2 regions of the Sphingopyxis sp. Q841 genome follow, and region 2 is predicted to be linked to the other one. Evidence: predicted binding sites of a transcription regulator. Region 2 holds the regulator's gene; the other holds the start of a gene.
What was found. Region 2 encodes LexA, which represses DNA repair genes until DNA is damaged. Its sites were predicted from a motif close to GTTCCNCNCTTGTTCT; they were not measured.

Region 1 (4,696 bases), on a different contig from region 2:
GCGGGTACCACGACGTCGCGCTCGACCCCGGGCCCCAGAACGGGCGGCGCGGCCGCCAACGGGGTCGCCGCTGTGAATAGTGCGGTCAGGAGCAGCACGCCAAACCGGCGATCAAAAGACAAAATAATCGCCCCCGCGTTCGCGCGCGCGCTGCCAGGCGGGGCGCGCGTGGCACGCCGCGACGAAGGCGGCGAGGCGCGGATAGCGATCGGCACCGTTCATCGCCGCAACCTCGGCCGGGAAGCTCAGCATGATGTCGGCAGCCGACAGGCGATCGCCGATGAAATGCCCGGCGTCGCCGATCTCGCTTTCGAGATAGGCGAAATGCGCGCCGAGCTGTTCGTCGATCCGCGGTCGCAGCGGCGCCGCAGCATCGCCGAGGCGGGCAACATAGAGATTGAGGAGAACAGGAGTCATGGCCGAACCTTCGGCAAAGTGCAGCAGCTCAAGGTGCCGGACATGATTGTCGGTGCCGCGCGGCGGGATCAAGGCGTCACCGCCATGGCGCTCGCACAAATATTCGACGATCGCGCCCGATTCCTGGATCACCCGCCCGTCGTCCTCGAGCAGCGGCGATTTGCCGAGCGGATGGACGGCTTTCAGCTCGGGCGGCGCGAGGTTGGTAACGGCGTCGCGCTGATAGTGGCGAATTTCGAATGGAGCGCCGATTTCCTCGAGCAGCCACAATATGCGCTGCGACCGGCTGTTGTTCAGATGGTGGACGATCAGGCTCATCGCATTCTCCTCTTATCCGCGCCAATATCCGTTGCGATCGATTAACGCCGCCAGCTCGCGCACCAGCTTGGCGCCGACAATAGCGGTCACGCCGCCGATGTCGCGGCCCGGATGATGTTCGACGATGTCCGCGCCGACGATCGGCGCGCACTGCCGGTGCAGCACCGCGAGCAGTTCGCGCACTGTCAGCCCGCCGGGCTCGGGATGCGCGACGCCGGGCGCCGCCGACGGATCGAGCCCGTCGAGGTCGATCGAGATATAGAGCGGGCCGCTCAGCACCGGCACCGCTTCGGGAACCAAGCCCGCCATCGGGACGATCTCGACGCCGAAGCGATCGGCTTGTGTGGCGCAATGGCGATTCAACGTGCGGATACCGACCTGGACCAACCGCGCGGCAAGGCCCGCTTCGCATATCCGGGCAAAGGGCGACGCATGGCTGCGCGGATTGCCGCCGAAGTCGTCGTACAAGTCGGGATGCGCGTCGATGTGCAGGATGTTGAGCGGACCGAAACAAGCGGCGGCGGCTTCGACGAGCGGAAATGTCACCGCATGATCGCCGCCGAGCGCGAGCGGAATTTCGCCATCCTCGTGCAGCATCGCGACATGGCGCCGGATCGCGGCATCGTCGTGTGCGACATGCTCGGTCAGCGGCAGGTCGCCATCGTCAGTGAAGGCGATATCCGTGCCGATTTCGGGACCTAGCTCGCTTGCCATATTGCCGCGATCGCTGCGCAGCGCCGCACGGATCGCCGCAGACCCGCCCGCCGCGCCGCGTTCGAAACTACTGTTGACGTCGGTCGGCAAACCGAAAAGGCGGATCGCGGGCATCGAGCCTGTGTAGTCCTTGCCCCTGAACACGCAAGCCGGGATGCGGTACACGCCCCCGCCAGCATGGTCAGCGGCGGCATGGTCAACGGCGGCCGGGCCGACCTGCCAAGAGAGGGGTCGGGCAGATCCAAGGAGGCGTGCCGGAGAGGCACGGACCCGCCGCCGTTCGCCGGCGAGCCGTATTGCGACGGCTCGCCGGATCCGGATTAGATATCGTCGTCGTCCGCGTCGGGTCCGGTCATCATCTCTTCGGCCACCGCATCGGTGCGGCTGCGGATCGCCTTTTCGAGCCGTTCCATCAGTTCGGGATTTTCGGTCAGGAAATTCTTCGCATTTTCGCGGCCCTGACCGATGCGGATCGAATCATAGCTGAACCAGGCGCCCGATTTTTCGACGAGACCGGCCTTGACCCCGAGGTCGAGAATTTCGCCGATCTTCGAAATGCCCTGCCCGTACATGATGTCGAATTCGACCTGCTTGAACGGGGGCGCGACCTTGTTCTTGACGACTTTGACACGCGTGGTGTTGCCGACGATTTCGTCGCGGTCCTTGATCTGGCCGGTGCGGCGGATATCGAGGCGGACCGAGGCGTAGAATTTGAGCGCATTGCCGCCCGTCGTCGTCTCGGGATTGCCGTACATCACGCCGATCTTCATGCGCAGCTGGTTGATGAAGATCACCATGCAGCGCGAACGGCTGATCGAGCCGGTGAGTTTGCGCAAGCTCTGCGACATCAGGCGCGCCTGAAGGCCGACATGGCTGTCGCCCATCTCGCCTTCGATTTCGGCGCGCGGGACGAGCGCGGCGACCGAGTCGACGACGAGCACGTCGATCGCATTCGAGCGCACCAGCGTATCGACGATTTCAAGCGCCTGTTCGCCCGTATCGGGCTGCGATACGATCAGCTCGTCAATGTTTACGCCCAGCTTCTTCGCATAGACGGGATCGAGCGCATGTTCGGCATCGACGAAAGCCGCGGTTCCGCCGGTCTTCTGCGCTTCGGCGATGCAATGCAGCGCGAGGGTGGTCTTGCCCGAGCTTTCGGGACCGTAGATTTCGATAACGCGGCCACGCGGCAGACCGCCGACGCCGAGCGCGATGTCGAGCCCGAGCGATCCGGTCGAGACCGCCTCGACCTGCATCGCTTCCTTCGATCCGAGCTTCATCACCGAGCCCTTGCCGAACGCGCGATCGATCTGCGCGAGTGCGGCGTCGAGCGCCTTCTGCCTGTCTGTGCTGTTCACTGATTTCCCCGATTCGACGAGTGATAATTGTCCGGCCATGACCGTTCCTTTCCAGCTCTAGAGCGAAGGCAGAACCACCGCAACGCCAGAGCTGTGTACGCTATTTGTTCTATAGGAACAAGTGGAGAACAAATATTTTTGCGCTATCGGCGAGGCGCGCGCTATTCCCCGAAAAAACCATCCAGAACGGCCTCGATTTCGGCGATACGGAACGGCTTCGTCACCAGCTTGCGGTTCGCATGCGGCGCGGGAATCACGTCGCCGCCGCCTGACGTGAAGGCAAAGGGAATCCCCCGCTCCGCCAGCGCATCGGCGACCGGCCATCCCTTTTCGTCGCCCAGGTTGATATCGACGAGTGCGCCCGCCACCGGCTGCGACGCGACTACCGCGAGCGCTTCCTCGTTGGTCGTCGCCTGCGCCGGTTCGGGATAGCCGAGCGCGTCGAACATATCGACGAGCATCATGCCGATCAGGACATCGTCTTCGACAAGCAGGATCAACCTGTCTTCAGCCATGACCCACCCTATGCGCCGCATCGTCGAGCGCCATCGATACTGCTTCTGCAAGCTGCGCAACCGAGAAGGGCTTGGGCAGGAAGGCGACATCATCGATGTTGATCGACTGGCGCAACTGCTCCTCGGCATAGCCCGACATGAACAGCACCGGCAGGTTCGCCCGCTTGGCGCGCATCGCGCGGACCATCGTCGGCCCGTCCATCGTCGGCATCACAACGTCGCTGATCACCAGGTCAATCTTGTCCATCGCGGCGAAGCGTTCAAGCCCCTCTTCGCCCTGCGAAGCGGTAACGACCGTATAACCCGCGCGGGTCAGCGCCCGTTCGGCGACGGCCCGCACCATATCCTCGTCCTCGACGAGAAGGATGGTACCGGTGCCCCACTGGCTTTTCTTCGCCTTCGCAGCCGGCGGCGGCGTTGCCGGCACGCCGCTTTCGGCTCGGTGGACCGGCAGGTAAATGGTGAAGCTGGTCCCCGCGCCCGGTTTGCTGTCGGCAAAGATAAAGCCCGCCGATTGTTTGATGATGCCATAGACCGTCGACAGTCCCAGCCCTGTCCCCTTGCCGACATCTTTGGTCGTGAAAAAGGGTTCGAAAATTTTAGGCAGCACTTCGGCCGGAATGCCGGTCCCCGTATCGCCGACCTTCAGCGCGCTGTAATCGGCGGGCGGCATGAATTCATTGCCCATCTGGCGAACTTCAGCGGCGGAAACGGGATAGGTTTCGATCGTCAACGTCCCGCCGCCGGGCATCGCGTCGCGCGCATTGACCGCAAGGTTGATGATGACCTGCTCTAGCTGCCCGGGGTCGGCGCGCACCGCACCCAGCCCGCGGCCATGATGCACCGACAATTGCACCGTATCGCCGATCAGCCGCTTGAGCAGATGCGACACTTCCGAAATCACGTCGGGAAGCTGCAATATCTGCGGCCGCAACGTCTGCTGGCGCGAAAAGGCGAGCAACTGCCGCGTCAGGCTCGCCGCGCGGTTGGCGTTGCTACGGATTTGCTGAATATCGTCATAGTCGCTGTCGCCCGGCGTGTGCCGCATCAGCATCAGATCGCAGCTTCCGAGCACCGCGGTCAGGATATTGTTGAAATCATGCGCGACGCCGCCCGCAAGCTGGCCGACCGCCTGCATCTTCGATGCCTGCGCCACCTGCCGCTTGAGGCGCGACTCTTCGCTCGAATCCTTGAGGCTAAGCAGAACCGCCGCCTCGCCCAGCCCGCGCACGCCGACGACGCGCATCGACACCGGTTCGTCGCCTTGTCCGGCCAGCCGGATCGAGAGATCGCCGCCGACCTGCTGCCCGCTGCTGTGACGGCGGATCATGTCGGCGAGTGGTCCCTTGTCCTCGCCGACCACAAGATCGCCGG
Region 2 (4,696 bases):
GCAAACAGGAAGACGGCGCCCTCGGCAATCTCGTCCAGCGTCTTGGCGCGCGGCTTGAGCACGTCCATCGCGCGCGCCAGCAATGCGCGGTCGTCGCTGTCGAGCGCGCGGCCGACCAGCGTCTCGATGCGCGGCGCCACCAGGCCCGCAAGCCGGGCATCGTCGGCCTCGCGGATATAATGACCGTTCAGATTCTCGAGCTTCTTGAAATCGAAGCGCGACGGCGAGCGGCCGACATTGGCAAGATCGAACCATTCGACCGCCTGCTCGCGGCTGATGATTTCGGCATCGCCATGCCCCCAGCCGAGGCGGAGCAGATAATTGTTCACCGCCTCGGGCAGATAGCCAAGCTCGTCGCGATAAGCATCGACGCCGAGCGCGCCGTGGCGTTTCGACAGCTTTGCGCCATCGGCGCCGTGGATCAGCGGGACGTGCGCATAAACCGGCTCGCGCCACGCCATTGCACGGATCAGCGCGAGTTGGCGGAAGGCGTTGTTCAGGTGATCGTCGCCGCGGATGACATGGGTGATCCCCATGTCGTTATCGTCGACGACGACGCTGAGCATATAGGTCGGGGTGCCGTCGCTGCGGAGCAGGATGAAATCGTCGAGCTCGGCATTCTGGACCGTCACCTCGCCCTGCACGCGGTCGTGGATCGTCACCGCACCGTCCTGCGGCGCGCGCAGGCGGAGGACGTGCGGCGCGGCGGGATCGCCGTCGTCCCGGTCGCGCCACGGGCTGCGGACGCGGAAGGGGATGCGCTTTTCCTGCGCTTCGGCGCGCATCGCGGCGAGTTCATCCTGCGTCAGATAGCAGCGATAGGCCGCGCCTTTGGTGAGCAGCTCGTGTGCAACCTCGGCATGGCGTGCCGCGCGCGCGAACTGATAGACGGTCTCGCCGTCCCAATCGAGGTCGAGCCACTGCATCCCGTCGAGAATCGCGTCGATCGCGGCGTCGGTCGAGCGTGCGCGGTCGGTATCCTCGATCCGCAGCAGGAACTTGCCCCCGTGATGGCGTGCGAAAAGCCAGTTGAACAGCGCGGTCCGCGCGCCGCCGATGTGCAGATATCCCGTGGGGGAGGGGGCGAAGCGGGTGACGACGGCGGCGCCCGTCGCTTCGGGGGTCGCTTTTGCCAATTCGGTTTTGTTTTCGGTTGCCACTCTGGCCTCTTTCACTCAGGCTGCCGGCCGCGAACAGGGACCGCGGCGGATTTCGGGGCTGCCCCTAGCATGGCGACAAGCACGCTTCAAACGCCCATTGCCGCGCAAACGCTTTCATGGTTCGGCGCCTTGCCGGCGGCGCTCGAGAGGCGCCTGGAGACCGAGTGCGAGCGGCTGCCGCTCTGGCTTCCCGTGGCCTTCGGCGCGGGGATCGCGCTGTGGGTCGCTTTGCCGACCGCGGCGCAATGGATCGGGCTTCTTTGTGCCATGGCGGGGATGGCGGTGCTGCTCGCACAGCCGCGCCCCGACCTGCTCGTGACCGGCGACGGGCGGCATATCGCGGCCGCCGTGCCGGGCGGCGGCTATGCCATGCTGCGCGATCGTGCCGGCGATTTCGTACGCGACGCGATGGCCGAAGCGGCGGGGATCGACACGCCGCTCGTTGCGCTCGGCGATCTCGACCATGTCGATTGCAATCGCGATTTCTGCCGCTGGACACAGGGCAGAGGCGATGCGCCGCGCGTCATCCTCGCCGCGCACGGCGCGACCGGATCGCGGGTGAGGAGATGGCGGCCGCCTGCGCCGCCGCCGATGTGGTCATCAGCGAACGCTGGCTACCGCGCGAATGCGTCGCGCGCTGGCTGACGATCGACCGCGATACGCTGGAACAAAGCGGCGGCCTTGTGCTCTATCTGGGCACAAAGCCGCGGCTCGTTTCGGCGCTGCGCGCGGGCGATACGCATCCATGGCGTCGCCCGCACGAGCTTAGTGGTAACGACGAAGCAGTCCCGACAGCCGACCTTGCACCATAACGCGATCGGCTTCGTAACGCTGCGGTTCATAGGCGCTGTTGGCGGGATCGAGGCGCACCATCCGGCCTTCGCGGTGGAAATATTTGAGCGTTGCGTCCTGTCCGTCGACGAGCGCGACGACGATATCGCCCTCGCGCGCGGTACTCGCCTTCTGGATCAGCGCATAATCGCCGTCGAAAATCCCCGCCTCGACCATCGAGTCGCCCGATACTTCGAGCGCATAATGTTCGCCCGCGCCGAGCAACGCGGCGGGAACGGCGAGCCGGTTATAATCCTCAAACGCCTCGATCGGGACGCCGGCGGCAATCTTGCCGTGCAGCGGCACTTCGATAATGTCGTTCGCGGCGATGGGCTTCAGCGCCGGTGCGGGCTTGCGCAGCGGCACCACATTGTCACTGTCGCTCCGCGTTTTGGGCTTGGCCGCATCGGGCAGCTTCAACACTTCGAGCGCACGCGCACGATTGGGCAGGCGGCGCAGGAAGCCGCGTTCCTCGAGCGCGCTGATCAGCCGGTGGATGCCCGATTTCGACTTGAGGCCCAGCGCCTCCTTCATTTCCTCGAACGACGGCGAGATGCCGCTGGCGTCGAGCCGTTCCTGGATGAAGTGGAGCAGTTCATGCTGCTTCGCGGTCAACATCGGTCGTTCTCCATTATGGCGTTGCCGGACATAAGGGGAACGATAGTGGAACAGACCGGAACTTGTCAAGCGATCGCGATATAGTTTGCAAGCTCCCCCGCCGCGCGGGGTGCTGCGCCGATATCGCGGACGATCAGCGCGTTGGCAGAGATCAGCGGTTGCGTCTGGCCGCTGTCCTGTCCGTCGCAGGGGGTGAGCAGTCCCTTGTCGAGGCGCGCGCGCAGATAATCGCGCCTTGCCCCGCCGGGCCCGAGTGGAACCGCGAGGGGGGCCTGGCTGACCTCCGGCAACGGCGCGGCCGCCCCGGCAAGGTAGCGGACGAGCGGTAGCAGAAAGAGCGTCGTGGTCACGAACGCCGAGGACGGATTGCCCGGCAGGCCGAGCAGGATCGCGTCGCCGATCCGGCCGGCGATCAGCGGCTTGCCGGGGCGCATCGCGATCTTCCAGAAATCGAGCAGCCCGCCCGCATCGTCGAGCGCGCCGCGGACATGGTCGTGATCGCCCACCGACGCGCCGCCAACGGTAACGATGACATCGTGCCGCCGCGCCATATCGCCCAATATATTGGCGAGAACGCCGCGATCGTCGCGCGCGCGCAGTGGCGGCGTGACGTCCGCGGGTTCGGCGGCGAGCATCGCGGCGAGCATGGTGCCGTTGCTGTCGGGTATCTGGCCGGGCGCGAGCGCACGCCCGGGCGCGACCAGTTCGTCGCCTGTCGTCAGGATCGCGACGCGCGGGCGTCCCCCGACGATCAGGTCGCCCGCACCGCCCATGATGGCGGCGGCGAGCGCGCCGGGAGAGAGGAGACATCCCGCCGTGAGCAAATGCGCTCCCGCTGCAAAATCGCTTGCCCGGGCGCGGACATGGCGTCCACGCGACGCGGGGCCATCGCCGGTGAGCGTCAGGCGCGCGCCATCGGCGATGACATCCTCTTGCACCACCACGGTATCGGCATTGGCCGGCAGCATCGCGCCGGTGAAGATGCGGATCGCTTCGCCGGGGCCGAGCGCGTGGGCGGGCGCGGTGCCGGCGGCGACTTCGCCGGCGATCGTCCACGGACCGGGCAGATCGGCAAAGCGGATCGCATAGCCGTCCATCGCCGACAGCGCCGCGGCGGGCTGGTCGCGCCCAGCGACGACGTCCTGTGCAAGATAGCGCCCGGCGCATTGCGCCACGCCGATATTGTCGGCGCCGAGCGGCGGCTTCAGCGCCAGCAGCCGCGCCTGGGCCTCTTCGACCGCGAGCAGCGCGCTCATGCGGCGCGCCAGTCGCCCGACCGGCCGCCGCTCTTTTCGAGCAGGCGGATATCGCCGATTACCATGGCCCGGTCGAGCGCCTTCGCCATGTCGTAGAGCGTCAGCAATGCGACGGACGCGGCAGTTAGCGCCTCCATCTCGACCCCCGTCGGCCCGGTCGTCGCGGCGGTCGCACGGACCGAAATGCCATCGGCCTCCCAGTCGAAGTCCACGGCGACGCTGGTCAGTGCCAGCGGGTGGCAGAGCGGGATCAGCTCGGCGGTTCGCTTGGCCGCCATGATGCCGGCGATGCGCGCGGTCGACAGCACATCGCCCTTGGGCGCGTCGCCAGCGCGGATCGCGGCGAGCGCTTCGGGCGTCATCGTGATGCGGCCGCCGGCGACGGCACGCCGACCGGTCGCGGCCTTCGCGCCGACATCGACCATATGCGCCGCGCCGCTTTCGTCGAGATGTGTTGGTCGGTTCGTCATCGATGCGGTCCTTTGTCAGTGCGCTTCGGACAGCGGGAAGGACACGGACACGCGTGTGCCCTTACCAACTTCGCTTTGAATATCGAGCTGGCCGTTATGCCGTTCGCTGATGTGCTTGACGATCGCCAGCCCCAGCCCGGTGCCGCCGACCGAGCGGCTGCGCGCTTCGTCTACGCGGTAGAAGCGTTCGGTGAGGCGCGGGAGGTGATCGGGCGCGATCCCTTCGCCTTCGTCCTGGACCGACAGACGGACGCGGCGGCCTTCGCGCGTCAGTTCGACCGTCACCGGGGTGCCGGGGCGGCCGTATTTCATCGCGTTGGAGACGATATTGTGGACGAGCTGGCCGAGCTGCGCCGCGTCG

Region 1: a site for LexA is predicted at 2,922-2,937, ahead of recA (recombinase RecA). Genes of this name have one in related genera too.

Annotation. Positions count from the first base shown of each region.
Region 1 is NZ_JBQSUM010000001.1:368,177-372,872, forward strand. It holds gene ACT17R_RS01890 (hypothetical protein) at 1-98, opposite strand, end outside; gene ACT17R_RS01895 (glutathione S-transferase family protein) at 112-735, opposite strand; gene ACT17R_RS01900 (agmatinase family protein) at 748-1,563, opposite strand; gene recA (recombinase RecA) at 1,770-2,846, opposite strand; gene ACT17R_RS01910 (response regulator) at 2,969-3,322, opposite strand; gene ACT17R_RS01915 (hybrid sensor histidine kinase/response regulator) at 3,315-4,696, opposite strand, start outside.
Region 2 is NZ_JBQSUM010000002.1:359,771-364,466, reverse strand. It holds gene gltX (glutamate--tRNA ligase) at 1-1,160, opposite strand, end outside; gene ACT17R_RS12155 (hypothetical protein) at 1,230-1,805, shown strand; gene lexA (transcriptional repressor LexA) at 1,926-2,609, opposite strand; gene ACT17R_RS12145 (molybdopterin molybdotransferase MoeA) at 2,675-3,865, opposite strand; gene moaC (cyclic pyranopterin monophosphate synthase MoaC) at 3,862-4,335, opposite strand; gene ACT17R_RS12135 (sensor histidine kinase) at 4,351-4,696, opposite strand, start outside.